Regions from separate parts of the Halomonas sp. NYA30 genome, predicted to be linked through region 2. Evidence: predicted binding sites of a transcription regulator. Region 2 holds the regulator's gene; the other holds the start of a gene.
The links. Region 2 encodes FNR, which switches genes on or off when oxygen is low (the NO sensors DNR and NnrR bind a similar motif). Its sites were predicted from a motif close to TTGATNTANATCAA; they were not measured.
Positions count from the first base shown of each region.

Region 1: the regulator FNR is predicted to act here: its motif matches at 10,020-10,033, upstream of ACWI0H_RS06005 (Hsp20/alpha crystallin family protein).

Region 1 covers NZ_OZ334477.1:1,292,308-1,306,879, reverse strand. Annotated here, with positions in the region: gene ACWI0H_RS06050 (M20/M25/M40 family metallo-hydrolase) at 1-397, shown strand, start outside; partial or broken gene ACWI0H_RS06045 (MipA/OmpV family protein) at 1,952-2,744, shown strand; gene ACWI0H_RS06040 (glutaredoxin) at 2,892-3,629, opposite strand; gene ACWI0H_RS06035 (type 1 glutamine amidotransferase domain-containing protein) at 3,783-4,469, opposite strand; gene ACWI0H_RS06030 (CLCA_X family protein) at 4,636-5,415, shown strand; partial or broken gene ACWI0H_RS06025 (Crp/Fnr family transcriptional regulator) at 5,946-6,721, shown strand; gene ACWI0H_RS06020 (hypothetical protein) at 6,893-7,627, opposite strand; gene ACWI0H_RS06015 (hypothetical protein) at 7,726-8,055, opposite strand; gene ACWI0H_RS06010 (host attachment protein) at 8,850-9,317, opposite strand; gene ACWI0H_RS06005 (Hsp20/alpha crystallin family protein) at 9,385-9,894, opposite strand; gene lon (endopeptidase La) at 10,168-12,564, opposite strand; gene ACWI0H_RS05995 (hypothetical protein) at 12,579-12,719, opposite strand; partial or broken gene ACWI0H_RS05990 (hypothetical protein) at 12,922-13,035, opposite strand; gene ACWI0H_RS05985 (hypothetical protein) at 13,212-13,502, shown strand; gene ACWI0H_RS05980 (hypothetical protein) at 14,008-14,466, opposite strand.
Region 2 covers NZ_OZ334477.1:3,577,222-3,591,793, forward strand. Annotated here, with positions in the region: gene glcF (glycolate oxidase subunit GlcF) at 1-168, shown strand, start outside; gene ACWI0H_RS16590 (heme-binding protein) at 255-656, shown strand; tRNA gene ACWI0H_RS16595 (tRNA-Asp) at 770-846, opposite strand; tRNA gene ACWI0H_RS16600 (tRNA-Val) at 923-998, opposite strand; tRNA gene ACWI0H_RS16605 (tRNA-Asp) at 1,080-1,156, opposite strand; tRNA gene ACWI0H_RS16610 (tRNA-Asp) at 1,215-1,291, opposite strand; tRNA gene ACWI0H_RS16615 (tRNA-Val) at 1,361-1,436, opposite strand; gene ACWI0H_RS16620 (alpha/beta fold hydrolase) at 1,507-2,262, opposite strand; gene ccoN (cytochrome-c oxidase, cbb3-type subunit I) at 2,427-3,851, shown strand; gene ccoO (cytochrome-c oxidase, cbb3-type subunit II) at 3,871-4,479, shown strand; gene ACWI0H_RS16635 (CcoQ/FixQ family Cbb3-type cytochrome c oxidase assembly chaperone) at 4,483-4,707, shown strand; gene ccoP (cytochrome-c oxidase, cbb3-type subunit III) at 4,704-5,633, shown strand; gene ccoG (cytochrome c oxidase accessory protein CcoG) at 5,783-7,222, shown strand; gene ACWI0H_RS16650 (FixH family protein) at 7,229-7,762, shown strand; gene ACWI0H_RS16655 (heavy metal translocating P-type ATPase) at 7,759-10,218, shown strand; gene ccoS (cbb3-type cytochrome oxidase assembly protein CcoS) at 10,215-10,460, shown strand; gene ACWI0H_RS16665 (sulfite exporter TauE/SafE family protein) at 10,457-11,152, shown strand; gene hemN (oxygen-independent coproporphyrinogen III oxidase) at 11,241-12,680, shown strand; gene fnr (fumarate/nitrate reduction transcriptional regulator Fnr) at 12,784-13,527, shown strand; partial or broken gene ttcA (tRNA 2-thiocytidine(32) synthetase TtcA) at 13,520-14,227, opposite strand; gene ttcA (tRNA 2-thiocytidine(32) synthetase TtcA) at 14,433-14,572, opposite strand, start outside.

The sequences.
Region 1 (14,572 bases), 2.3 Mb from region 2:
TGTGGGCGTGGACACCGGTACCGATGGTATGGCAGGTGTACTGGCCTCTATTGATAGTGCTGCTACCTCGATCGGCTTCCCTATCCGCAATATGCATACGATCTCGGAAACCGGCCATACCCAGGATGTGCTGGCGGCTATTCACGCCCTCACCCATACCCTGCAAGCCATGGATGCCCTGCCTGATTTAGAGCGTGAGTTCCTGGATAACCACCCACGCCTTGACCAAGCCAGCCCGCTTCCCCACCAGGGCAGCGACAAGCCGGATAGCGACGGTGATGAAGGCAAAAAGAGTGGCGGCAAAGAGAGCAAGGCCGAAAGCAAAGCAGGAAGCAAGGCAAGCAGCACCAACGCCCCTGCCGTCAGTAATAAAACCAAGAAAAAAGCGAAAAAATAAAACACGCGTATAAAAAGAAGCCCCAGCCATTCCTTGGCCGGGGCTTTATCAAACCTTCCTTGATTTTCTTCACAAACATCCTGTTTGTGCTTCCCTGAGAGCGTTTAGCCGTCCTGGCGTTGCCTTCCCTGTTTCCACTTCCTTGTGGTGTGTGCTCACAATGGACGTGATAGCGCTGTGTTTATCTATCCCAGGTTATTAAATCAAAAAAATATTGCTTTAATATTAAAAAAGCCTTGTTGCGTCGATTTAATGCACGATTGCAATACGTTTCACATGGCGAATATATGAATTGACACTTATAATTAAAACGTGTCGGTAACGATACAGAGCAACAGGGAGGTTACCACGCCTGAACCATCATCAACCCTAATGGTAGGAGGTCAGCGTGCGCGACATTATAATTAGCAATAAAGTCAATGAATTAGATGTTATCTGTCGTCATTGCGGCAATTCAGAGACAGCCAAGTCACCATTTTTTAATCGCTTTCGTTTAGAAGGCACAGGGAAAAACACGGCGACGGTGCGCTGCCTTAACTGCCAAACAGCAGTTGAAGTGCCCTTGAATGAACTAAGCACGCTCTATTATCACCATGCGTGTTAATGAGTAGGCTGGTTAATCAATAGCTTATTTTGCTAACAGGTCGGCTAATAAAAAGAAGGGGTAGATGGCTAACACATCTGCCCTTTTCCTTAGCATGCTATTTATGATAAATGAGGAAATTCATAACAATGTAACTAGTACGTCATTTATTTAAGCATAAAAAAAAGCCCCAGCCATTCCCTGGCTAGGGTTTTGTTACCGCTTCTTTCTTCCTCACAAACATCCTGTTTGCGCTTCCGTGAGAGTTTAAGCCGTCCTGGCATCATCTTCCTTGTCGCCACATCCTTGTGCTTGATGATTAGGATGCACCTTTTAACGACGATCTTAACTAACCTAGGTTAGTAAGTGAGAAAATAATCGTTACACTAAGCTAAGTTTTTGTTTAGTGACGACTACGCGTTTTAAGGCAATGCTTAACCTGTCATCGTTATGTTAAACAAATGTCATACAACTCTTTAACTTAAGTAATTTTTATTAAAGGGCCCAAGCGACACTGGCCTTACTTCAAGTAAAGCCAACTTGAGATAAAAAGCAAATCCGTCATTGACTTAAGCTTGAATAGCGGCTATTAATTATTTTAAGATATTGATAATTATAGAAAAATAACTAATTCCACCTAGCTAGCCAGTTATCCATGAAAATTTAAACAAACGATTGATTAATTTTTCACTATCTTCAGCAAAAAATAAAGCTCAACCATTGTTGGCTGAGCCTTATTAGGTCTTCCATAACCGCACACTACAAATATCCTATTTGTGCATCCTTGTGCTACTCAAGCAATCCTTGTCTAATCTTCCTTTCCGCGAGTTCCTTTCGCTGAGCACACAATGCGCTTTATAGAAGTATGTTTATTTAACCTGTGTTAGTTAATAGAAAATAAATTATTATTAAACGCTCGTTTGCCATTTTATAAAGCGGCTTGCCAAGCTTCCAAGCAAGCACATACAATCATGAACGTTTGCTTAATTCTTCTTAAAATGAGTGCGATCATGATTTCAAAATACTGGTGGCCAGCCGCCGCGCTTAGCCTCGCGATAGCTCCTCAAGCATGGGCCCAGCAATGGGAAGGCAGTCTCGGCGCGGGTGTCCTGTATGCCCCCGATTATCTGGGCAGCGACGATTACGATCCCCAGCTTTGGCCCTCAATCGACCTAAACTATGGTGATGCTCTTTCGATCAGCCCACGCAGTGGCATTGAATGGCACGCGATTCGCAACGGTGATTGGACCGTATCGCCCTTTATTGGCTACCTTTGGTCGCGATAATGAAGGCGATATTTCGGCGTTCGAGAAAGTGGATGGCGGCGCTACGCTCGGTTTACGGGTAGCACTGGAGCAAGGGCAGTGGAACTATAGCTTGGCGGGCAGTGCACCGGTAACGGGCGATGTGGATGGTGCAGAGCTGGAAGCATCGGCTGCTTGGCGATTGCCTCTCAATGAGCGTACGTTCTTTACCTTTACCCCGAATGTGGCCTATGCCGACGAAGAGTGGACGGAGTCGATGTTCGCGGTTTCTACACGTGACAGCCTGCGTAGCGGTATTGCCAGCTATCATCCTGATGGCGGCTCCTGGCGTTTAGGGGTTAGTACCAGCCTAACCTATGCGCTAACGCCGCAATGGTCGGCCACTGGTTTTGTTGGCACCAGCTACCTGACCGGTGATGCTTCTGACAGCCCCATCGTTGATGATTTAGGCAGCGAATGGCAGACCGTGACGGGTGTGTCGCTCAATTATAATTTTTAGCAGTATTAAGACGCTAGAAAGCCAGAGCAAAAATGAAAGCGCCCTTCACGTTTAGGGCGCTTTTGCGTTTAGTGGCTGGTTTTCGGGAATAGTTCTTAGGAATGGTTCTTGCGAATGGTTCTGGTGGTGCTGCTCTGGTAGTTCTGCTCAAAACCACATTTTAAGCGGCATCCATAGCCCCATCAGTATCATTACGATATTTTCCGTTAACGATACAAACCCTAGTGGCACATTGCTGCTACCGCCCACACACGCGCATTTCAATTCACGCTTATCGATGTACACGGCTTTAAACACCGACACCGCCCCCACCGTACCGATAAACAGTGCCAACGGCGCCGCCAGCCAAATCAACGCGCCTGCCAGCATTAAGACCCCGGCCAGGGTTTCAGCGTAAGGATATACATAACTATAGGGGACATAGCGCTGAGCCAGCAGGTCGTAGTTAAGGAACATAGAGCTGAAGCTCTCTACATCTTGAAGTTTCTGTAATCCCAACAGCACCATGGCCGTCGCCACTGCGTATTCAGGCATCCGCGCGGCCAACAAGGTACCATTGGCGACCCAACTAACCGCCAACCCGACCAGCAAGGCAGTAACAAAAATCGCGATCACCGGTCGATATGTGGTCTCTTTCGCATTCGGTACGCTCATCCCAAGATGCTTGCGCACCTCTTCATAACCACCAATACGCTTATCACCGATATAGGTTTGCGGCGTGGTATCGACATTTTCCTTAGCCTTGAACGCCTCTATTTCATCTCGGGAGGTTAATGGGTGATCGTCAACCTCATATCCTTTACGCTTTAACAAATCGACCGTTTTCATACCAAACGGGCAAAGGTGCTCTGCCGTCTTCATCCGATAAACATGTGCTGTCTCCATGTTGACCACCTCCTTGATGCGTGTCTAAAAACTACCTATTAAGCAAATCCCCTCTCTACCTTATAAAGGTAGTCAGAATATGGTCTGTGACCAAAATAGAAACGGCGAGGGTAGCCTCGCCGTTATTATTGAGCCTGCTTTACCCCCTAGCGGTTATTTCTCCAGCCACGCCATCAGCGTTTCAGCCGTTAGCGCTGAAGAAGGCGGGTTTTGCCCGGTAATCAGCTGGCCATCTTCACGCACGTAAGGGGTGAAATCTTCCGCCTTGGTGTAGATACCACCACACTGTTGCAGCGCATCTTCGACCAGATGCGGCACGATGTCAGTCAGGCCAACCGCATCTTCTTCGCCATTGGTGAAGCCTGTTACTTGGCGGCCCTTGACGAGCGGTTCGCCTGCGCTGTTCTTGGCATTCACCAATACAATCGGCGCATGGCAAACGGTAGCGACCGGCTTGCCTTGCGCAATAAACGTTTCGATCAGACGAATGGAGTCTTTATCATCAACGAGATCCCATAACGGACCGTGACCGCCGGGGTAGAACACCGCATCAAAGTCATCGGCCTTCATATCGCGCAAACGATGGGTCGCTGCAAGCTCAGCATTGGCCTGTTCATCTTGCTTGAAGCGGCGCGTTTCATCGGTTTGGCTATCCTCAGCGTCGCTCTTGGGGTCCAGCGGCGGCTGGCCACCTTGAGGCGATGCCAGGGTCACCTCGGCCCCCGCGTCTTTGAAGACATAGTAAGGGGCGGCCAACTCTTCCAGCCAAAAGCCGGTTTTATTACCGGTATCGCCCAGCTGATCGTGAGACGTCAGTACAACTAAAATGCGCTTACTCATATCTTTCTCCTAGCGGTGAAAAATGAGGCTATTAAAAGGCCTTGTTGTTTCTAAGTGGGGGCCTCTGAGGTGGAATGCAAGGAGATATCCAAGTCACCAGTAGTGTCAATCTGTTAGTGGCGCTTTATCATGGCGTCATTCAGTCATCATCCAGGTGAAACGACCAGTGAGTATTGAAGCGCGGGATTTTTACCGCAGCGGCCCTGACCACCGCCAGGGGCAAGCCAGCAGTTTTGCCTTGATCCGGCGCCAGTTTGATTTTCGCTCTATCGAGATTGGCCGCTGGGTCACCAGCGCTGAGCGCGACCGTGCCGCCGAGCTGTTTCATGATGCACTGTGCGATCTCATGTTGATTCTACAGGGGCCAGAGGCACTAATTTCATTACGCGGCACAATCGCACTGCAGTACGGCAGCGGTGGCCGACCTGGCGTTTCTGCCCACTACGACCCCAGCCAACGCAGCTTTGCGCTAGCCAAAAACGCAGGCCCCGGCAGCATTGCCCACGAGTGGTTTCATACTTTTGATCACTATATCGCCAGTAAGTGTTTTCGCGGTACGCCTGCCGGTGTGTTCGCCTCTACTGCTTGGCTCGCCGATGCAACGCCCATTGCCCACCCTCTGAATCAACTGCTGATGCGCTGTTTCAAAGCCGTACTACTGCAGCCCGAAGGCGACCAGCCTAGCGCTCTGTTTCAAAGCTCGGTGCAGATGGATAAAAAGCTTGGCCAGCTCTATTACAGCAAACCCGAAGAGCTTTGCGCACGCGCCTTTGAGGCATTTGCACAGGACGCAGCCATCACCAATCACTTTCTGGTCAAAGGCACCAAGGCTTCTCTTGAAGCGGAAAAAGGGCTCTACCCACAGGGCGCACAGCGAGAGCAGACCAATGCAGCGTTCAGCAATTATTTTGGCAGGCTAGGAAAGGCGTTGCGGGAGGCCGGATAAGCATGACAGCGTGCAAAATGGTGCAATCGTGCCTAAGCTGTAGCAACGCTCACTACTCAAAGGAAGAGAACATGCCATCTACTACCACTATCGTCGTTATCGTTGTTGTTATTGTTGCCGTGCTTGGCATTGGCTTCGGCGGTGTGCTGCCTTTTTAATCGCTCGTAAAGGTGGTTAACGTAGAGCGCCTAGCCGCACATCACACCCATGCCTAGCACGAACTGCTTTAACAAAAATTAAACACACTAGCCTGCAACAGGCTAGTTTAAATTAACGTTGAATAAATAAAAAAATTCCCATTTTCAAAAGGATACAAACATCTGAATAATATGATTAATTTTACCTAAGCGCCCTAGATAGCGAGAGTAATTTTCATCCTTTTAAACAATTTAAATAGTCTTTTTATAAGCCCATTTTTAAACTATCCTTGTCAATAATATTCGGTTATATGCCTAAACATTATTTATATTAGCAATCGAGCAGCGACACTGTTGCAAAGGGCTTCATTCCTGCCAAATCTGGAGCCAAACATGCCTACTGCCCTGTCTCCTCATACCTATCTAATGATCCGCAAGTTAGAAAGCAATTTCACTCTTACCGCCGAAGAGAGGCAGGCACTCCAGGAATTACCGGTACAAACACAAGACGTCAAGTCTAACCAAGACATCGTTAAAATGGGCGACCAGCCTAGCCAATGCTGCTTACTTCTAGAAGGTTTTTCGTGTGTTTACAAATTAACCCTTGAGGGTAAACGGCAAATAATGGCGCTGCATATTCCTGGGGATATGCCGGATTTGCAAAGCCTGCACTTGCAAGTTATTGATATCAACATTGCTTCACTTAGCACTTGCAAGTTATTGATATCAACATTGCTTCACTTAGCCCCTGCAAGCTCGGTTACATACAGCACCAAGACTTATCGCTTTTATTTGAACGCTACCCTCGCCTCACTGCGCCCTTCTGGCATGAGACATTGGTGGATGCTTCTATTTTCCGAGAATGGTTATTGAATGTAGGGCAACGCGAAGGCTATTCACGGATCGCTCATATTATCTGTGAGCTCTTGCTGCGCCTTAAAGCGGTGGGATTGGTAGAGAATGAAAACACTTTTGATATGCCTATTACCCAAGCGGAGCTGGCAGATGCAACGGGGATGACCCCAGTACACGTAAACCGAGTGCTACAGGCCCTTCGTAATGATGGCTTGATAATTACGAACAAAAGAAGGGTAACCATACCTGACTGGCAGAAATTACAAGACGCTGGCGAGTTTGACTCGCTTTACCTGCATCTTGAAAATCAATAATTTTACAGGCTAACACTCTGATTTTTCTTGCTATTACCAGACTATCGGAAGATATCAATAGTCACTTATGTTGTAAAAAGAGCGTAAGCCGCATAAGAAGAGAAAATCAGCAGCGAAAAAGGTGCATGCGTGACATGCACCTTAAGCTTTTTTCATCACAAGCTCGTTAGGCTAGTCCTCTTCAGACGCAGCATCCGCTTCAGAATCGTTTTGCTCGTCTGAAGTCTGCATTTCAGTTGACCCATTGGGGCCTTCGGCACCCATGTCAGTGGGAGGCATTAGATTTTCATTGCCTTGCCCACCGCGTTGATTTGCAGAGTTTTGCCGATTACCATTTCCGGTATTGCTTTGGTTACTATTTGAATTTTGATTAACACTCTGATTAGCACTGTGTACTGCATCTTGCATACCCTGCAGGTAGCCCTGCCGATAACCACGCATTAGCCCCTGCTCAAGGCCTTCTTGCTTACCTTCAAGATAACCTTGGAAGTAAATATAAGATTCCTGTTCACTACCCTGTGACTGCTCCTGCCATCGGCTCTGTTGACCTCTCTGTTCACCGTTATATAGGTTATTGTTAGACCTATATTGCTGGCGCTCATAATCGCTTGATGACTGATTGGAGTGCTGGCCTCTTCGATCGTAATCATCATTGCTGCGGTATTGACGATACTGACCATCGTTCCCGCTGTGACTGCGCTGACGATCTCTCTGGTCATCATACCGATGGTAGCCATTTTGGTGGTACTGACCACCTTGGCTATCTCTAGATTGATAACTTTGTTGATTACTTTGGGAATTATCATAACGGTAGCTGTCGTTACGATTATCATTTTGTTGAGCAACCGCCATATTGGTTGCAAATGCCGCTGTTACGGCTGTTGCCAGAATCATTTTTCTAAACATCACGTTCTCCAAATGCTTCAGTGATCTCATCATTCAAGACAGCCGGTAGGTAGGCTAACGGCTGTCTTACTGGCTTAATTGCTATAACGGCTATGCCTCTAATCGCGCCACTCATGGGCGTTGCTGTTGCGGTTCTGCTGATAGCGGTCATCCTGGCGGTCCTGATCATGCCACCGGTTGTGGTCGCGGTAGCGATCCTGCTGGTAGCGATCATCCTGGCGGTTTTGATCGCGCCACCGGTCGTCGTCGCGGTAACGATTATCCTGGTAGCGGTTATCCTGGCGGTTCTGATCATGCCAACGATTGTCTTGGCTGTAGCGTTCCTGACTCTGTGATTGATTGCTCTGGTCCCACTGTTGCGCCATTGCAGTACTGGTGGTGGCCAGTGCTGTGGAAATTGCTGCAGTGATAAGTAGCTTTTTAAACATGACCAACTCCTTTAGTCACCCAATGAAAATCAATCTTGGCTGTCAGTTGGCTATAGCCAAGCCTTACAACAACAAAACTAGCTCGCCTATTAAAGGGATACAAAGTTTAAAACAGGCAATATAGCGCAATACATTTTTATTAATATAAATTAAAAAATTTACTTCTTAAGATATTTATCTAAATGTTATTAACACAAGTTAAAAACTAATGACGAAATTAGGAGCATCAGCATAATAAAGGCTTAGCCTTAAAGCCTTTCTGTCATCTAAACGCTTATAAATAGCGGCGCAAAAAGGCTTAAAGAGAGATGCTCCTTTCATTAATTACTTGAAACGGGTGTTAAAGGCTCATCATCAATATCGGGATCATGATTGAATGTAGCAGCTAGTGTATTAGTCTGTACTTCTAACGATGGTGCTTAAGAAAAGAATGGTCAGGCTGGAGACGAGGCAGTTCCGCAATTAGCTTATTTCCAGAAAAAGCTTCGCCTACTTCTCCGTAGAGGTACAACCATACTTTCTATATTGAACACTTGGCCGAGCACATGGAGCCCCCTCACGCCATCCTGCGAGTTATCCGAAGAGCGGGCGGATCATTCCCTATTGTTCTTGTATGCATAGCAAAAAAACCGCTGACTGTGAAACCGGCCCGCTGGAGAAGGCGCCTCGACTAGCTGCTGGCCAAGCCTTCAACGGTCAGGAGGGTGACCCACTGCCCTGCCTCAATCTTCGACCATAGCCCACCGCGCTTGAGCCGACAGCCCGCGTCTCGGGGTGAGACAACGGGGATAAGCTCAGGCTGATAGCGAACTCTGTGGCTGAATGATGGTGGGCAGATACTCGGTCAGATGGGCACGCAGATCGGTGTCGCTCAAGTGGGCGAGATCCTTGTCCAGTTCCAGCAGCAGGCACCCAGCGACCCGCTTTGGCAACGCCTCCCGTATTAGCCCCAACAGCTTCGGCGGAGCACAAAGAACCAAGCGCTGGAAGCTATCTCGACGGTGGTGATCGGCCAGCAGCGTCGCTATCTCCTGGGCGAAGCGAATCTCCTGCTGCTCCGTCGCCGGATGGCGTGTTCCCATGGCATGCCGCCCCCGCCCCATGCTATCGAAGGCCCTCCCTGGCCGATCGGCCTCAATGTCGCGCTCATGCAGCCGGCCCTCGGGATTGGCCAATCTCGCCAACTCCTCAAATGGGGCTTTCGGCAGATTGATCGTGAACAGGCGAGCACTCGTCTGATCCGAAACTAATACCCCGGTCATCTTCATGATGAAGTCCTCGGCGTACGGCGCGGGAAGCGATATTCCCGCGCCTCTCACGCCATGATGTTTAACTCTTGATGTCCAGCTTGCGACGGTGCGCCTCTTTGGCCTTGGGCAGGGTCAGTTCCAGTACGCCGTTTCGGAAGCTGGCCTCTGCCTTGTTGGCATCAATATCGCAAGGTAGATCCACTGTACGCAGTACGCTGCCACTAGAGATCTCACAGCGATAGTACTCGCCTTCCTCCTCACGAGATTCCTTGTGACTCTCCCCCTTGATGGTCACCGCCCTTTCAGTTACCGAGACATCGAGATCCTCACGCTCGATACCGGGAAGTTCGGCGCGAACCACTACTTCAGTATCCCTGTCGAGAACATCGACTCTGGGTAGACGCGGCGCAAGGGCAGACAGACGATCCCAGCGCAGGGGGTGCATCCAATCCCGATCCAGAAGGCTGTCGAACATGCGATCCAGCTCCCGGAAAGGGCTCGGGTAGCGTGACGTCGGAGCCTCAGCTTCGGTGATTGTGGCGGGCTGTGTGGCGGAAGGAGAAGCCTCCTTGAATTTATTGTTGGTCATGATGAGTCACCTCACGGGAAAGGCGGAAAAAATCCAATGAGGCCGAATTCCCCGGCCCCACAGGAGATGTGCGATCCACCAATACGATCACATGAAAAAGTATAGGAGAGTCCCGTCGGACAGCCATGACGCGGATCAAGGTTTATGACACCTTTTCCCCATGGCAAGACTCGACAATGGCGCTGGCCATTCTCGAGTACATGCCAAACTGCAAACGGGGCTTCACCCCCCTCGCCACCCCAGGTATACCGACGCTTACGGACGAGCCAGCCGTCAGGATTCCTTGGGTGTGGTGACTGTTGAGGAGCCCGCATCGCATAGCGCCAGCCGTGTAGCGTCCTCGACATGCTCGATCCAATGGAAGGTTAGACGTTCACGGGTCTTCTCAGGAATCTCCTCCCAGTCCTTGCGGTTGCGTGCTGGCAGCAGCACGGTGTGGATGCCGGCCCGTTGGGCCGCGAGTACCTTCTCCTTGATGCCGCCCACAGGCAGCACCAGACCCCGCAGGGTGATCTCCCCGGTCATGGCGACATCCTCACGGACGCAGCGACCACTTAGCAGCGAAACCAACGCCGTATAGATGGCCGTACCGGCACTGGGGCCATCCTTAGGGATCGCTCCTGCCGGAACATGGACATGGATGTCGGTCCTGGCCAGGCGCCGGGCCTCCAGACCCAGTTCGTCGGCATGGGCCTTGATCAGACTCAAGGCCGCCTGGGCGCTCTCCTTCATCACCTCGCCGAGCTGGCCAGTGAGAATCAGCCGTCCGTTACCCGGTGATTGGCTCGCCTCGATGAAGAGGATATCGCCACCCACTGGGGTCCAGGCCAAGCCCGTGGCGACACCAGGCACGCTGGTGCGCATCGCCATCTCGTTCTCGAAACGCGGTGGGCCAAGGGACTCCGTCAGGTCTACGGTATCCACATCTGCTCGCTCCAGGGCACCTTCTGCAATGCGCACGGCTACGTGTCGCACTACCTGGCCGATCAGCCGCTCGAGCTGGCGCACCCCCGCTTCGCGGGTGTAGTCCGCCACGATGGCATGCAAGGCGGCATCGGAGAGTGTCAACTGCTCCTCGGAGAGTCCTGCGGCCGCGCACTGGAGTGGCACAAGATATCGCCGAGCAATCTCGACCTTCTCGTCTTCCGTATAGCCGGCTAGCTCGATAACCTCCATCCGGTCACGCAACGGGCCAGGAATCTGGTCGAGCACGTTGGCAGTACCGATGAACATTACCCGACTGAGGTCGAAAGGCACGCCGAGGTAGTTATCCCGAAAGGCACTATTCTGCGCCGGATCAAGCACTTCGAGCAGCGCCGCCGAAGGATCCCCCTGGATACCGGCGCCGAGCTTGTCCATTTCGTCCAGCATGAACACCGGGTTGCGAGTACCGGCCTTGCGCAGTCCCTGGATGATATTGCCCGGCAGCGCACCGATGTAGGTGCGTCGGTGGCCGCGGATCTCGGCCTCGTCGTGGACTCCGCCAAGGCTTGCACGCACAAACTCGCGGCCCATGGCCCTCGCGATACTCTGCCCCAGCGAGGTCTTGCCAACCCCCGGCGGGCCGACAAAGCACAGGATCGGACTCTTGCCCTCCGGGTTGAGCTTGTGAACCGCCAGATGCTCGATAATGCGCTTCTTGATACGCTCGAGGCCGTAGTGATCGGCATCTAGAACCTCCCGAGCGCGGGCAATATCGAGGTGTTCCTCGCTAAGTTTCGACCAGGGTAGCTCCAGCAACCACTCCATGAAGGTGCGCGCCATGGAGTACTCCCCGGCGCCCTCAGGCATGCGCTCAAGACGCTTGAGCTCCTTGCGGGCAAAGGTTTCTACCTCCTCGGGCATGCCAGCACTGTTGATGCGCTCTTCCAGTTCGCGGATCTCCTCGGCTTTCTCGTCTCCCTCGCCAAGTTCCTGCTGGATAGATCGCAGTTGCTCGCGCAGCACTGCCTCACGCTGACGCTCAGTCATGGTCTCATGGGTGCGCTCGCTGATCTTCTGCGACAGCTTGAGCACCTCCACTCGATAGTCGAGGCGCGCTAGCACCTTGTCCATCCGCGCCTTGAGATCAGTGAGCTCCAGAATCTCTTGCTTCTCATCGGGCAAAAGATCCAAGTAACCGGCGATGGTGTCGGCCATCAGGCCGGGTTGATCGATGGCCCGCACCGCACGGATCAACTCGTCAGGGATCTGCGGCAACAGATGAAGTGCCTCAAGGGCCCGTTTGCGCAGCGTCAACAACCGCGCCTCGACATCCGGACTACGCCCCTCTCGCGCTCGGATCAGTTCCACTCTCGCCAGTAAAAAGGGATACCCATCGATGAAGTCCAGTATCCGGAAACGCGTCTGGCCCTGGCAGACTAGTTGGTGTCTGCCCTCCTCGCTCGACACGAAGCGAAGGATATTGGCCACGGTGCCGACCCGATAGAGGTCAGAAGGCCCAGGATCGACGGCGTCGGGATTCCTCTGCAGTATGACGCCCACCGGACGATCATTTTTCAGCGCCTCCTCGATACCTGCCAGGGACTTGGGTCGACCCACAGTAATCGGCAGTACCAACGCCGGGAATAGGACCAGGTTACGAACAGGCAGGAGTATCAGCACGTCCTCCGGCATCTTGATACCGGCTTCGTGCGAAGTCGAACTCGGCTGAGTATATGCCTCGCTCATAGTCTCCCCCTCCATCAGGTAAGACGAACGCCCAGGTAAAGGCAACCATCACACCATTCCCGCTTATGCAGGCGAAAAGTAACTGCCGACAGCCCCAAGCGACGCTCGAAGCGACCGAAAGGAATTTCCAGGCGATGCGGGTCACGTAACGGCATGGCTCCTCCCAGCGACGAACACGCCCTGGCACACCGATCCATATTGAAGATTAGCCGGTCCGCGACCAGCGCGCCAAAGCTCTCCCGCGGTAACCGTCGCTTTACGCAGCTTGTTGTCAGTGTCCACCCGCGAAGGGTGGAACTCGAGAGATCAAGATACTCACCGCAGCCCTAAGTAATATCAGGAGCATGCAAAATAACTCTACATAGGAAAAAGATGAGTCAGCAGCAAGTAAGGAGGCAGGCGTCGCTTGCACATTGTGGCCACGCTGGCTTCTTCAAGACAGGTGTCGATCAGTTCGGGAGAGAGCACTTCGGAGAGAGTACTTCGGAGAGACTGGAGAAATCATAGGGGCTGCCTTGGCGATGGCATCAATGGCGTCGCTGAACTGCATGGATCTTACCGAGTCAGTGTGCCTGACATGGGAAGGTCTCATGGTCAACTTATAAGGAATAGGCTCAACTGCCTGGCATTAGGGACAGAGCCTGGTCTTGGAGGAGGATCGTGATGCCGTAGAGATACATATTGTCCAGCGGCATATTGAGCGAGCCCATGGAAACCAGCTGCTCTGTGTGGGTCAATATCTTTCAGGAAAAGAAAAAGCCGCTGAAAATCAGCGGCTTAATCTAAATTCTGTGGCGGAGGGGGAGTCCGCTTACGACTTATTAAATTCAAATAGTTACAATGCATTTTTATTATTACCCAACATCTCGCCCAACATAAATAAAGGCGCTTGGATGCGCTTTGATGCGACGGTCGCCCGCCGCTTTAAAGTGTTTTAATCCCACCTTTACCGAAGTCCGATTTTCGGACACCGCTTAAAAGTGACTCTGAGTCACTTTGCTTTTACTCAGACTGAGGGAAAGGCATCGCCCACGCGCACGCGGCTAGTTTTTACAAGTGATTGTGAGTCACTTGTACGCCTACGCGGGCAAGTCCGGTTTGGCTTGAGTGAAGCCAGTTATGCCTAAGTCAGGGCAACATGCCCTAGCTCGGATGCTGTCTCTAGCTTAGAGACAGTGTCTCTAAATTGGTGACAGCGTTACCAGATATTCCGGTATCGCGCACCCGGGACGGGATGCACAGAAAAGCGCATCGACCGATAGCGGAATTTCGCTATCAGCTCCACCCCTCCTCGTCTACGCGCACGCGGAGCGCTTTGTAAATCGGCGGAAAATTCCGCTGATTGAATGCCCATCCCCCACGCGCACGCGGGGCGCTTCCTGACCCCCTGAATCAAGGGGTGAGGTCTCTACCATCCTCCCACGCGCACGCGGAGCGCTTAAGTCAGCACTTCTTATTGAGCAATAGCGACATAAACCACTGGCTCTCTTCTGCTAAATCGGCGGCTGCTTCCAGATCGCCGGTTTTGTACCACACAGCTACTGCCGAAAGCAGCAGATGAACCTTGCGCGGCGTCATATCTGTCAGTTCTGCTATCTCTGGGATGGGTGAGGCAATATCGCAATACTCGAGCACCATTCTGGCGTTGATTGGGCGCAGCAAATCACGGGCTGAGGGTGGAGCCCATAGGCGGCCTGCCATCACTTTGCAGGCTTCCGTGGCATCGTCAATTCCCAGCACAGCCGCCAGCCAGTGGTTCTCATCAAGACAGCGAATAGGCGGGAAGTGAAGCGGGCGATCGGAGGTTAATCGCGCCAGCATTACGCATTTACCAAAGCCGATAACGTATGCGAGCGGATCAAGAGCGGAGGGAAATAAGAGCGGAGGTGGTCGAGTTGGCACGCGGTATCTCCACAAACATAAAGGAGCCTGGCTAAAGCAACGCGCCCCCGGCTGGGTGATGAGGGCTTGAAGCTGCGCACCAGGCCAGAACGCAGCATCAAAAAAT
Region 2 (14,572 bases):
CAACCGGAAATTGCCACCCAACTGCGCGACAATAAGCTCAATGCCCTGGAGGCCGGTAATCCAGAGATGATTGTCACTGCCAATATCGGTTGTCAAACCCACTTGGCTGGTGCCAACCGTACGCCGGTGCGCCACTGGGTTGAAATCGTCGATGCGGCACTTCCCTAGCGCTAGTGGTTACTCTTTAACCCCTACCGCCGCGCTGCTACTTAATAGCGCGGCGACTCACTCCCTGCCTTAAAAAGGATTACACCATGCAAACAAAAGCCATCCTCGCTCAAGCCGATGTCATCAATGTATTAGACGCGGCGCAAAAAGAAGCCGACAGCAATAACTGGCCGGTCACTATCGCAGTAACCGACGACGGCGGCCACTTATTGGGCCTGCGCCGCTTAGATGGCGCCGCCCCTTTCAGTGCCGATGTCGCCACGCAAAAAGCGCGCAGCGCAGCGCTAGGTCGTAAAGAGACCCAGGTATTTGAAGAGATGATTAACGGCGGCCGTACAGCGTTTATTTCTGCGCCGCTGCAGGGTCTACTTTCAGGTGGTGTGCCGATCACAGTGGATGGCCATGTGGTGGGTGCCGTGGGCATTTCCGGCGTTAAACCCGACCAGGACGTACAAGTTGCCAAAGCGGGTGTCAGCGCTATCGGCTAAGGCTAGCGTGCAGCCTACGGGCTGCACGCAATAAAAAAGCCCGGATCATTGATCCGGGCTTTTTAGAATTCGTTCGGCTAATGCCGATATTACCTTTACAGCATAAGTACTTATGGCGGACCGGACGAGACTCGAACTCGCGACCTCCGGCGTGACAGGCCGGCATTCTAACCGACTGAACTACCGGTCCACGTAAAAGCACTTCTACAACAACCATCAGGCTAACATTTATAAGCGGTTCAGAGGCGCTTAAAACGGTTAAGCGATGGTGGGTGGTACTGGGTTCGAACCAGTGACCCCCAGCTTGTAAGGCTGGTGCTCTCCCAACTGAGCTAACCACCCAATCTATTGGTAAGTATTTGCTGTGCTTACCAACTTTTTCTTACCAGCTTAGTTCTCACCAGCTTGGCTTAGCAGTTATCGTGGCGGACCGGACGAGACTCGAACTCGCGACCTCCGGCGTGACAGGCCGGCATTCTAACCGACTGAACTACCGGTCCGAATAGCGATAACGTACTTTAATGCTACTTACTCATAAAGCAGATACTGATTTGATGTTGGCGGACCGGACGAGACTCGAACTCGCGACCTCCGGCGTGACAGGCCGGCATTCTAACCGACTGAACTACCGGTCCGTTATGCACATCAAAGCTTAATCTTACTTTTTACTTCACGCTTCCAACCATTTTAGCGATTACTAAATATGGTGGGTGGTACTGGGTTCGAACCAGTGACCCCCAGCTTGTAAGGCTGGTGCTCTCCCAACTGAGCTAACCACCCGCTGGTCACGTGGCGCTGCATTTTACAGAAGGTTGTTTCAATGTCAACATGCTGCGCTTAAAAACTGCTTTTAAGCTAGCGCGTTGCCCTCTTCTTTCAAGCCTTGGCTGTGAACGCGGACGAAGGATGCCGCAACCTGGGTGGCTTCGTCAATCAAAAACGTTTGCGTTAGCCCAGAAGAGCGCCGTGGCTTGAAATCGTGATCGCCATCTTTCAGCCAAGCCAGCTGAGCATTAGCGGGCAGCGTATAGCTTGCGACCTCCTCCTGAGTACCGAAAGGATCTCGCTCGCCTTGTATCACTAGCATGGGGCAAGTAATCGCCGACCAGTGTTCCAAACGAAGCTTTTCCGGCGCTTTGGTGGGATGAAACGGGTAACCAGCCACCACGACACCAGGGCACGGTTGTTGACTGGCTAACAGCGTCGCCACGCGACCGCCCATTGATTTCCCCCCAACCCAAAGCGGCCCGTCAAAAAGAGAATCAAGTAGCGCATACCACTCGGCAAACTGAGCCAAGGTCTGCGCGATCGGAGGCGGTGGGCGTCGCTTGCCGGTTTCCTGCATTTGCTGCATATAGGGGAAATCAATACATAGAACTTGTATGCCCCGCCCAGCCAAAGAGGTGACAAATTGACGCATGAAAGCGGACTGCTGGCCGGCGCCAGCGCCATGGGCAAACAGCAAGCGTCCTATCTTGGCCTCACCATGAACCGCCAACGGCCCCATGCCCTGCACCAGATAACAGCCGTTTGAGTCGAGATGAGTCTCTTCGTTTAATGCGTCTGGCGTTAGCGAAATATAGTCAGACAAAGCGTAATGTGACATGCACCGCTCCTAATAATTCAATGATTAACCTATTGGCATGTTCAGCTTAAGCCTCGGCTGCGCTAGAATCCTCGTCGGATCTTGACCTGCATCATCAAGCGGGTGGCCGCATCCGTGCAAAATGCCACGGGTTACCCCCTAACCGCGTTCGATGGGAACATGAAATGAGCACAGCACTTGAACACCCGACCTACAACTACAAGGTAGTTCGGCAGTTCGCGATTATGACCGTTGTGTGGGGCATCGTGGGAATGACCGTTGGTGTCATCCTCGCCTCGCAACTGGTTTGGCCGCAACTGAACCTCGGCATACCTTGGACCAGCTTCGGGCGACTGCGTCCGTTACACACTAACGCCGTTATTTTCGCTTTTGGTGGCTCGGCGCTCTTTGCAACGTCCTATTACGTTGTCCAACGAACGTGCCAGACACGGCTATTCTCGGACAGGCTGGCGGCCTTTACGTTCTGGGGCTGGCAAGCCGTTATTATCTCAGCGATCGTGTCGCTCCCCATGGGCTACACCACGACCAAGGAGTACGCTGAGCTAGAGTGGCCGATCAATATATTGATTGCAGTCGTTTGGATCAGCTATGCCATCGTGTTCCTGATGACGATTAAAAAGCGCACCACGTCGCATATTTATGTGGCGAACTGGTTCTTTGCGGCGTTTATTTTAACCGTTGCAGTGCTGCATATCGTCAACAACGCGGCGATCCCGGTTACCCCAATGTACTCCACCTCGATCTACGCTGGTGCGGTGGATGCCATGGTGCAGTGGTGGTACGGCCATAACGCGGTAGGCTTTTTCCTGACCGCTGGCTTCCTGGGCATGATGTACTATTTCGTGCCGAAGCAGGCTGAGCGACCGATCTACTCTTACCGTCTTTCCATCGTCCACTTCTGGGCGCTGATCATGATTTACATGTGGGCAGGTCCGCACCACCTGCACTACACGGCGCTGCCGAACTGGGCACAGTCGCTGGGCATGATCATGTCGATCATCCTGTTGGCGCCCTCTTGGGGCGGCATGATCAACGGCATGATGACCTTGTCAGGCGCCTGGCATAAGCTGCGCACGGATCCGACACTGCGCTTCTTGGTAGTGGCCCTATCGTTCTACGGCATGTCGACGTTTGAAGGCCCGATGATGGCCATTAAAACGGTCAACGCGCTGTCGCACTACACGGACTGGACCATTGGCCACGTTCACTCCGGTGCGCTCGGCTGGGTAGCGATGATCACTATCGGCTCAATGTACCACCTGATCCCGCGCGTATTCGGTCGCACTGAAATGTACTCGGTCAACCTGATCGCCGTGCACTTCTGGCTGGCCACGATCGGTACCGTGCTGTATATCGCCTCCATGTGGGTAAACGGTATTCTGCAGGGCCTGATGTGGCGTGCGATCAACCCTGACGGCACCTTGATGTACACCTTCGTTGAATCCGTTGAAGCCAGCGGGCCGGGCTACTTTGTTCGCTTAATCGGCGGCCTCTTCTGGGTCACCGGTATGCTGATCATGGCGTTCAATGTGTACATGACCGTTAAACGTCGTGAGGCTATCAGCCATTCAGCGCCACAAGCTGCCTAAACCGGGGAAGTTGAGACCAATGAAACACGAGATTGTCGAAAAAAACGTTGGCCTGCTTGCCGTGTTGATCCTTGTCGTGATCAGTTTCGGCGGCTTGGCTGAGGTGGTGCCGCTGTTTTTCCAGAAGCAGACCACCGAGCCGGTTGAAGGCCTGGAGCCGCTGTCTGCTCTGGAGCTGGAAGGCCGTGACATCTACCGCCGCGAGGGCTGCGTGGGCTGTCACTCGCAAATGGTGCGTCCGTTCCGCGCGGAGACCGAGCGCTACGGCCACTACAATGTGGCAGGTGAGCAGGTTTACGAGCACAACTTCCTATGGGGTTCCAAGCGTACCGGGCCAGATCTGGCGCGTGTTGGCGGCCGCTATAGCGACGACTGGCACCGTGCTCACCTCTACAATCCCCGAGATGTAGTCCCTGAATCGGTTATGCCGGCTTACCCCTGGCTGTTTGAAAATACCCTCGATGGTGACGCTACTCCCGCTAAAATGCGCACCCTGCGCCAGCTAGGCGTGCCGTACACCGACGAAGATATTGCCAACGCAACTGACGATGTTCGCGGTACTCAGGAAATCACTGCCCTGGTCGCGTACCTACAGCAGCTGGGAACCGTGCTCGAGGGCACTCGCTAAGTTATGGATACGGGAACTTTTCGCGGTCTCATCACGCTAATCTTGATTTTCGCGTTTATTGGCATCGCCCTCTGGGCGTACTCCAAGCGACGCAAGCCAGATTTCGACGAAGCGGCTAATTTGCCCTTTGCCGACGACGATGAGCTACCGACCAGTGACAAGCACGCTTCGCGTGAACGCGACAGCGAAGCGCATTCCCGCGACGACAGGGGAGATAAGAAGTTATGAACAATCTATGGGGTGACTCCCTATCCGGCTTCTGGAGCGCCTGGATCATTATCATTACGCTGGGCACGATCGCGCTGAGCGTATGGATACTACTGGCCAACCGCCGCACCGATAAAACGCCTGACGCGGACGGTAACGTTGAAACCACGGGCCATGCCGCCGATGGCATCGAAGAGTATGACAACCCACTGCCAAAGTGGTGGTTTCAGCTATTCGTCTTGACGGTGGTCTTTGCACTGGGCTACCTGGTGTTTTATCCCGGCTTGGGCAACTACGCGGGGATACTGGGCTGGTCGCAAGAGGGCCAGTGGGAAGAGGAAGTCGCTCAGGCCGAAGAGCGTTTCACACCGATTTTTGCCCAGTATCAGGAAGTGCCCATTCCTGAGCTTGCCGAAGATCCCGAGGCGATGCAGGTTGCTGAACGTATCTACCAAAACAACTGCGCGGTGTGTCACGGTTCCAACGCTCAGGGCGGTTACGGCTTCCCCAACCTGACCGACGACGACTGGCTGTACGGCGGAGAGCCCGACAATATCGTTCAAACGCTGACGAATGGCCGTAACGGTCTGATGCCTTCCTGGCAGCAGCTGGGGCAAAACAATATTGAGAACCTGTCTCAATACGTGCTCTCACTGTCTGATGAAGCGCATGACGAGGCACAAGCTGAACAGGGCGAAAGCACTTTCACAGCAGTCTGTGCGGCTTGCCACGGCCCAAGCGGCACGGGTAATACAGCCCTCGGCGCGCCTAACTTGACCGACAATACCTGGCTCTACTTGGCGCCCGGCCAAGAAGTAGGTGACTCCATCCGTCAAACGCTACGCAATGGCCGTAACGGTCATATGCCAGCGCAAGCGGCTTATATTGGTGAAGAGCGTGTTCACCTGGTCGCCGCCTACGTGTATAGCCTGCGCTTAGCGGACTGATTAACTGCTCAGCCATACTCGCCAAGAAAGGGTGCGGCCTCAAACCGCACCCTTTCTTTATGCACAACCCGATACAATATTGACCATGCACTCGCCTTCATGAGACTGGGGGTGCTACCTCTCCTGCCTTCTGAGCCGGGAATACCGCCATGGAAAAGATACCAACCCAAGACGTCACGCCGAATCCGGTGGGGCATCACACGCCTCCACAACAACCGGTTACTCAGGAAATGTACGCCAAACGGCGTCACATTTATGTGCGAGAAATTAAAGGTATTTTCCAGAAACTACGCCGCAGTACTAACTGGGCGTTAATGCTGATGTTTTTCCTATTGCCCTGGATCAATGTTGGCAACCGGCCCCTCATTCTGTTCGATCTGCCTAATCGCGAATTCCATATCTTTACCGCCACGTTCTATCCGCAGGAGTTCATACTGCTATCGTGGCTGTTGATCATTTGTGCTTTTGGGCTGTTTTTTATTACCGTTTTTGCGGGCCGGGTGTGGTGTGGTTATACCTGCCCGCAAAGCGTTTGGACCTTTCTGTTTATCTGGCTTGAACACCGCATCGAAGGCTCGCGCAATCGGCGTATCAAGCTCGACAATCAACCGATGACGGCGGATAAGGCTTGGCGAAAAACTGCTAAGCACACTGCTTGGCTATTGATAGCGCTCGCTACCGGCATCACCTTTGTGGGTTACTTCACGCCAATTCGTGATTTAGTGACAGAGCTCCCCACCCTTGAAGCCCATGGCTGGTCCTACTTCTGGGTGGGCTTTTTCCTGGTATTCACTTACCTGAACGCGGGTTGGCTGCGTGAACAGGTGTGCATTTATATGTGCCCCTATGCCCGTTTTCAATCGGTGATGTTTGACCGTGACACACTGATTGTCTCCTACGATGAGTCCCGTGGTGAACCCCGTGGCCATCGCCCTAAAAGCCTGAGCCATCTAGAGGCCCGTGAAGCAGGATACGGCGACTGTATCAATTGCGATCTTTGCGTTCAGGTATGCCCTACCGGTATCGATATCCGTGACGGACTGCAGTATGAGTGCATCACCTGCGCCGCCTGCATCGACGCCTGCGACAGCGTAATGGACAAAATGGGCTACCCGCGGGGGCTGATACGCTACACTACCGAAAACGCGCTTGAGGGCAAAAAGAGCCATATCATGCGCCCTCGCCTGCTAGGCTACTTTGCCGCATTGGTGCTAATGATAGGCACTTTTGCCTGGGCGATTAATGACCGCATGCCACTTAACTTTGACGCTGAGCGCGAGCGCACCCAACTTTACCAAACGACCCGCGACGGCCTGATTAGTAATGTGTTTACCCTGACCATTCGTAACCTTGATGACCAGGATCACACTTACCAGCTGAGCGTTTCCGGGCTGCCCAGTTTAGCCTTAGATAGCAATATGATTGACGTGCCTGCGGGTGAGTCGCGCTTAGAAGTCGTTACAGTGACCGCTAGCCCTGACGAACTACAGCAACCCAGTCACGACATTGTATTCACACTGCAGGCTCAGCAAGACGAACGTATTCGCCTTGAGCGGGATGCCCGCTTCCTGGGCGATATTAGGAGATAAACGACGATGTCATCCCTACCCTCTAGCGAGAAGGTGATCCCCTGGTACAAGCAGTTTTGGCCATGGTTTCTAATCGGCATTCTGCTCTCATCCATTATGTTCAGCATAACCTTTGCCGTTATGTCAGTTAAAAGTTTTGATGGCATGGTAGTGCAAGAGGATTACTACGAGCATGGCAAAGCCATTAATATGGTACTTGCCAAGCAGGAGCAGGCGCGCACTCTGAACTTAAGCGCCGAGCTACGTCTTGATCCGATGACCAGCGACATCGTGGTTGATTTAAGCGGCGATGCGCGTCCCGACAAGCTCTATCTGGACCTCATCTTCCCTACCGAGGATGACCGTGATCAATCGTTCATACTGGAGCATGTCCGTGACGGCCGCTATATCACCCAGGGCCCTGACAACCTGCGCTACCGCTGGTACCTACAGATTCAGCCCGCACTAGAAGATGCCGACTGGCGTCTGACGGGTGAAGCGACGTTCCCTAATGAAAATAGCGTCGCGCTATTGCCAGGAGGGCGTCCAGAAAGCGAATGAGCAACGCCGTGCCTGCCTCTGACTGCTACCACTGCGGTAACCCGGTGCCCGCTGCGGCACCCTGGACGATTACCCTGGATGACCACACCCACCCGCTCTGCTGCCCCGGCTGCGAAGCGGTGGCTCATGCCATTGTCGATGGCGGGCTAGAGAGCTACTACCGCTACCGAACCGAACTTCCCGAACGCCCCGATGAACGCCAAGCCGCCAAAGCGGACACGTGGTCGGTATTTGATGATCCCGGCCTGCAAGCGCAGTTTGTTCACCCTGATGGTGATGAGGGCAATGTCAAAGCCACCCTCGCCATTGAAGGCATTACCTGCGCCGCCTGTGCGTGGCTGATTGAACACCGCCTGAATGCGTTGGAGGGAATTACCACCAGCGCGGTGAATTTAACCCACCACCGACTGCGCGTGAGCTGGGACCCGCAGCAGCTTAAACTCTCGCAACTACTAGCCGAACTGGCTGCAATTGGCTACGACGCTCAGCCTTACGAACCGGATCAAGCCCAAGCACGCATGCAGCATGAAGAGCGCATGAACGTGCGTCGATTGATCATCGCTGCAGTAGGCATGATGCAGGTGATGATGTTCTCGATCCCCATTTATGTCTCCGGTCCCGGTGAAATCAGCGACGATTTCTACGCGCTGTTCCACTGGCTCTCGTTTGCCTTAGCAACGCCGGTAGTATTTTTTTCCGCCCAGCCGTTCTTTCGTAATGCCCTGCGAGACCTGCGCACCGGTGTATTGGGTATGGATGTGCCAGTATCGCTGGCGATCGGTGGGGCTTATCTTGCCAGCAGCTATGCGGTGCTGTTTAACGTCGGCGAGGTCTATTTTGACTCGGTCGCCATGTTCACCTTTTTCTTGCTGTTTGGGCGCTACGTGGAAGGCCGAGCCAGGCGCCGTAGTGGGCATAGCGGCAATGTGCTGAGTGGCGTGCTGCCGATCTCGGCCACGCGGCTGGAAAGCGACGGCAGCGAACGCATTCTACCCGCGAGCGAACTCGCCCCGGATGATCGAGTCCTGATCAAGCCCGGCCACGGCGTGCCTGCCGATGGCGTGATTGAGGAGGGAGAATCGAGCCTGGATGAATCCATGCTGACCGGCGAATACCTGCCGGTCACCCGCCGGGTGGGCGACAGCATTACCGGCGGTAGCCAGAACATGGAAAATCCGCTGGTGATCCGTGTTACCCACGCCGGGCGCGATGCCCGAGTGGCGGGCATTGTCGATCTCACCGACCGCGCCTTTGCCAGCCGCCCGCGGCTGGCCCAGATGGCAGCACGCATGGCCCACCTATTTGTGCTCCGCCTGTTAGTGGTAACCGCCTGCGTCACCATCGCCTGGTGGTTTATCGACCCCTCGCGGATGCTCTGGGTACTACTTTCGGTGCTGGTCGTGACCTGCCCTTGTGCGCTGGCGCTGGCCACCCCCGCGGCCCTGACCGCAGGCCATGGTCAACTGCGCAAGCGCGGCGTGTTGATCACCCGTGCCGATGCCATGGAGACGCTCTCCAACGTAACCCGAGTAATCTTTGACAAAACCGGCACGCTAACCCGCGGCGAAATGCACCTGACCCAAACCCAGCCGTTTGGCGAATTGACCGCCGAGCACGCCCAGGCAATTGCCGCTGCGCTTGAAGCCCACTCAGAACATCCTATCGCCCGCGCCTTTCGTCCGTTTCGGGATGCAACGCTTCAGGCAAAAGATATTCATAGCCATACCGGTCAAGGACTAGAGGGCACGCTAAACGGCGCGCGCTGGAAGCTGGGCAAACCAGAATTTGCCGCTGGAGAAGCCATTTCGGCACCCGCCAAGGGCCAATGGCTGCTGCTGAGCGAAAACGGCGAACCCCGTGCCTGGTTTGGTCTGCATGATGGTATTCGTGATGACGCTGCTGCCACGATCAAAGCCCTTCAGGGCCAGGGGCTAACCGTGGAGCTGCTCTCCGGTGATACCGTCGATGCCGTTGAGAGCCTGGCTAACCAGCTCAACATTACTACTTGGCATGCGGGTACCAGCCCCGAAGGCAAACTGGCCAGGATGAAAGAGCTTCAAGCCGCTGGCGAAACCGTGGTAATGATTGGTGACGGCATCAACGACGTACCGGTGCTAGCCGGTGCTGATGTGGCAATTGCCATGAATGGCGCGACGGATCTCGCCCGTACCCGAGCCGACGCGGTGCTGCTCAGCCCACGCCTGATGCGGATTTTTGAGGCTATCGAGATTTCCCGCGCGACCCGGCGTATCATGCGCCAGAACATGATCTGGTCAGTATGCTACAACTTTTCGGCGCTGCCGCTGGCGGCAATGGGGCTGGTGCCGCCCTGGCTGGCGGCCATTGGTATGTCGCTCAGCTCGCTAGTGGTGGTGGGTAACGCGCTGCGGCTGTCACGCTGGCGTACGACGCCGCCCGCTTCTTCGCCAAGCGCTTCAACACCGGTAACCGCATGACGATTCTGTATCTACTCATTCCGCTTTCACTGATTCTGCTGGGCCTCGCCGTCTGGGCATTTTTCTGGGCGGTGAAAAATGATCAGTTCGACGACTTGGAAGGCCCGGCGCACCGCATTTTGTTTGATGAAGATGAGAATGACCTCAACCCCGAACAGCGACGCCAGCGGCAGCAGACCAAGCACCGCCCTGCTGCCCCCTCCGACACACACTCACCCGACGACCAAGAGCCCCGGCCATGAATCCAACCGGCCTTGACCTGCCGCCACTGCTGGCGGCGTTCGTGTTTGGTTTGATGGGCGGCGCCCATTGCATTGGCATGTGTGGTGGCATTATGAGCGCGCTCACTTTTGCAGTACCCCCCAGCATGCGTCATCCGGCGCGTATGGGTGGCTTGCTGCTCAGCTATAACGCAGGTCGCATCACTAGCTACATGAGCGCAGGCGCGCTGGTAGCCCTACTAGGCACGCTATTTTCCCTCTCTGCCACGGCGCGAATGCTGCTACAAGTGTTTGCGGCGCTGATGCTGATCCTGATGGCGCTGTATATCGCCAATTGGTGGAAAGGGCTGCTTAAAGTTGAAGCGATAGGCCGCCGCCTATGGCGCTTTATCGAGCCGGTAGGGCGACGTTTAATGCCCGTAGTTCATTTACCCCAAGCCTTTGCGCTGGGGGCGATATGGGGTTGGCTGCCCTGTGGGCTGGTCTACTCCATGCTGGCCTGGAGCTTAGCAATTGCCGACCCGCTCCAGGGCGCACTATTGATGGGCGCCTTTGGACTGGGCACGCTACCTGCGCTGCTGGCCACCGGGCTTGCCGCGCGCCAGTTAAGCCACCTGATTCGTCACCCGGCAACGCGCAGCGTGGCCGCGCTGACGATCATTGCTTTTGCGCTGTGGCAGCTGTGGACACTCACAGCACACAACCTTCATTAACATGACATGGCTCAATATTTATATCGGCGCCGCGCGTTAGGCTGGCATCAAAGCTTTAACGCCACTTTTAACGCCGGAGCGTCACTTCATGCCCGTTCATGCCCTCGCGGCTTCTTCTACGATGACTTCAACCATGGCCGGGGCAGCACCGGAGCAGAAAAAATGGGATGAAGCCTTGCTGCGCCGTTACGACACCAGCGGCCCGCGCTATACGTCCTACCCCACGGCGTTGTCGTTTCACGACCAATTTACCCCGAGCGATTTGACTCAGGCGTTAGAGCGCAGCAATGCCAGCCAACGTCCTCTTTCGCTGTATGTGCATATCCCCTTCTGCCGCAAAATTTGCTTTTACTGCGCGTGTAATAAAATCGCCACCAAGAACACCGCCCTGGCCGAGCCGTACCTATCCCGGCTTGACCGTGAAATGGTGCTGACCGCTCGCCACCTGGATACCACACGACCGGTGAAGCAGTTGCACTGGGGTGGCGGAACACCGACGTTTCTTAACTTGAACCAGATGGGCGACTTGATTGATCGCCTGGACGCGCGCTTTGGTCTCTCGTCCGCGTCTGATCGCGATTACGCGATTGAAATCGACCCACGCGAAGCGGACGTATTTACGCTGCGCCACCTGCAGTCGCTCGGTTTCAATCGCATCAGTTTAGGCGTGCAGGACTTAAGCCCGCTGGTGCAGAAAGCCATTAACCGTATTCAGCCACGGGTACTCACCGAGACGCTGATGGATGAAGCACACCGGCTGGGCTTTCGTTCGCTCAATCTCGATTTAATATACGGCTTGCCCTTTCAGACTGAAAAAAGCTTTGCAGACACCTTGCGCCAAGTGATCGAGTTAAATCCCGCACGGCTTTCTGTGTTTAACTACGCCCACATGCCCGAGCGCTTTGCCCCCCAGCGGCGGATTAACATCGATGACCTGCCGGGCAGCGAAGAGAAGCTGGCGATTCTGCGCACCACGATTGAGATGCTCACCGCGGCCGGTTATGTGCACATCGGCATGGATCACTTTGCTCGTCCTGATGACAGCTTGGCGATCGCCCAGCGCGAAGGCTCGCTCCAGCGCAACTTTCAAGGCTACTCCAGTCACGCCCAGTGCGACTTAATCGGGCTTGGCGTGTCGGCGATTTCTCGCGTCGATGACGTCTATGCACAGAACCCTAGCGATCTGGCCCGCTATGAAGCAGCGCTGGATCAAGGCCAATTGGCAACCGTACGTGGGCTGCGCTTAAGTGACGATGACCTGATCCGCCGGGACGTTATTGAGCGACTAATGTGTGATATGCGCATTGATCTGGCCGCCATCGATCAACGCTGGAACATTGATGCCCCGCGTTACTTTGCGCAAGCGCTTGAGCACTTACAGGGCGCCGAGCGAGATGGCCTGCTGACGCGCAGCGGCGACCAGCTTAGCGCGACGCCCATGGGACGGCTGCTGATTCGTCACTTAGCCATGGCGTTTGATGCTCACCTGCCGCAGCAATCAGGCAAGCACTACTCAAAGATTGTGTAAACAAGCTATCGCTAACGAAATGAAGCTTCCATACTAAGAGAAGCCTACCTCAGCACGGCGTAATGATTACCTGCCACTCACGACGCTACTCAAGGAGTTATGCATGTTGGAACCCATGAGCCGCCGACGCTCGCTACTCCATGAAGCTCGCTGCCAAACCTGCAGCTTGAGCTCACTATGCTTGCCACTTGCCCTTGAGATAGACGATATGGGCCAGTTCGATGCCATTATTCGTCGTCGCGCACCGCTGAAAAAAGGCGAGCCACTATTTCGCCAAGGCGATACTTTTACCAGCGTTTATGCGGTACGTTCGGGCAGTTTGAAACAAGTCACATCAGAGGGAAACGGCAGCGAACAACTGACCAATTTCTACCTCCCCAGCGAACTAGTGGGGTTGGACGGGATCGATGAAGAGCACTACCCAGGGAGTGTAATTGCCCTGGAAACGACCACCGTTTGCGAGATTCCCTTTGATCGCTTGGACTCACTCTCTGAGGAGTTGCCCGAACTGCGTGGCCAGCTGTATCGCAGCATGAGCAAAGAGTTGCGCGACGACCGGCGCATGATGCGCCTGCTGTCACGTAAAACCGCCGACCAGCGGCTGGCGAGCTTTTTAATCACGCTTTCAGATCGTTTTCGTCGCCGTGGCTACTCGCCCTACAGTTTCCGCCTTTCCATGCCCAGGGCCGATATCGGCAACTATTTGGGTTTAGCGGTGGAAACCGTCAGCCGGATTTTAAGCCGCTTCCAGCAGCAGAGCGTAGTGGCGGTATCCGGGCGAGAGGTCAATATTCTTGATATGCAGCGCTTAATCACCCTCGCCGAAGAGGAGCAAAACGCTAGCTGACGTTAAATGCCTGGATACGCCCGGCCAGTAGTTCTGCCTGTTTGGCTTCTAGCCCTTCAAAATCAAAGAGATTGCGATCCGCTAGCTGGGAAGGCGCAATATTGGTAACGGCTTTAAACATGCTTTCCAGGCGACCGGGGAATTTTTTGTCCCACTCGGCGAGCATCTCTTTGACGACCTGACGCTGCATATTGGGCTGCGAACCGCATAGATTGCAGGGAATAATCGGGAATTCCATCAGCCGTGAAAACTCGGCAATATCCGCCTCTTTACAGTAAGCCAACGGCCGAATGACGATATTTTTACCATCATCAGAAAGTAGCTTAGGCGGCATCGCTTTTAAGTTGCCGCCAAAGAACATATTGAGAAACAGGGTTTCAAGGATGTCTTCACGGTGGTGGCCCAGGGCAATTTTATTGGCGCCAATCTCTTCGGCAAAGCCATACAGCGAACCGCGGCGCAGGCGTGAACAGAGCGCGCAAGTCGTTTTACCTTCTGGCGTTTTTTCTTTCACCACCGAATAAGTATCACGCTCGACAATGTGATATTCCACGCCCTGCTTATCCAGATACGCAGGCAGCACATGCTCGGGAAAACCGGGCTGTTTTTGATCCAGATTGACCGCTACCAGTGAGAAATTGACCGGCGCGTTGCGCTGCAAGTTGCGCAAAATCTCCAGCATCGTATAGCTGTCCTTGCCTTATATGCCAAATTTTTTTAAAAGAGGAAGAGTGAGTGAGTGAGTAAAGCATTACAATACAGTCACTTAATTTTCTTTCTTCTAAAGAAAACAAACACAAGCCATACAAAAAATTCATTTTTTGTAAAAAAAAGCTTTAAGCAAATGCAGTTGATCAAAATATAACCAAAGACAGCCCAGATACACCAATGTATTCTTTACAAAATCATAGGTTGATTGCTTCTATAAAATTGGTCGAAGAAACATCTACACTGCCAGTATGGTTCGAGATGACTTTACTAGACCTGTCGATATCGAGATTGTGGAAATCGAAAAGATTTAAGTCAGCTAGTTGGCTTGGACTTA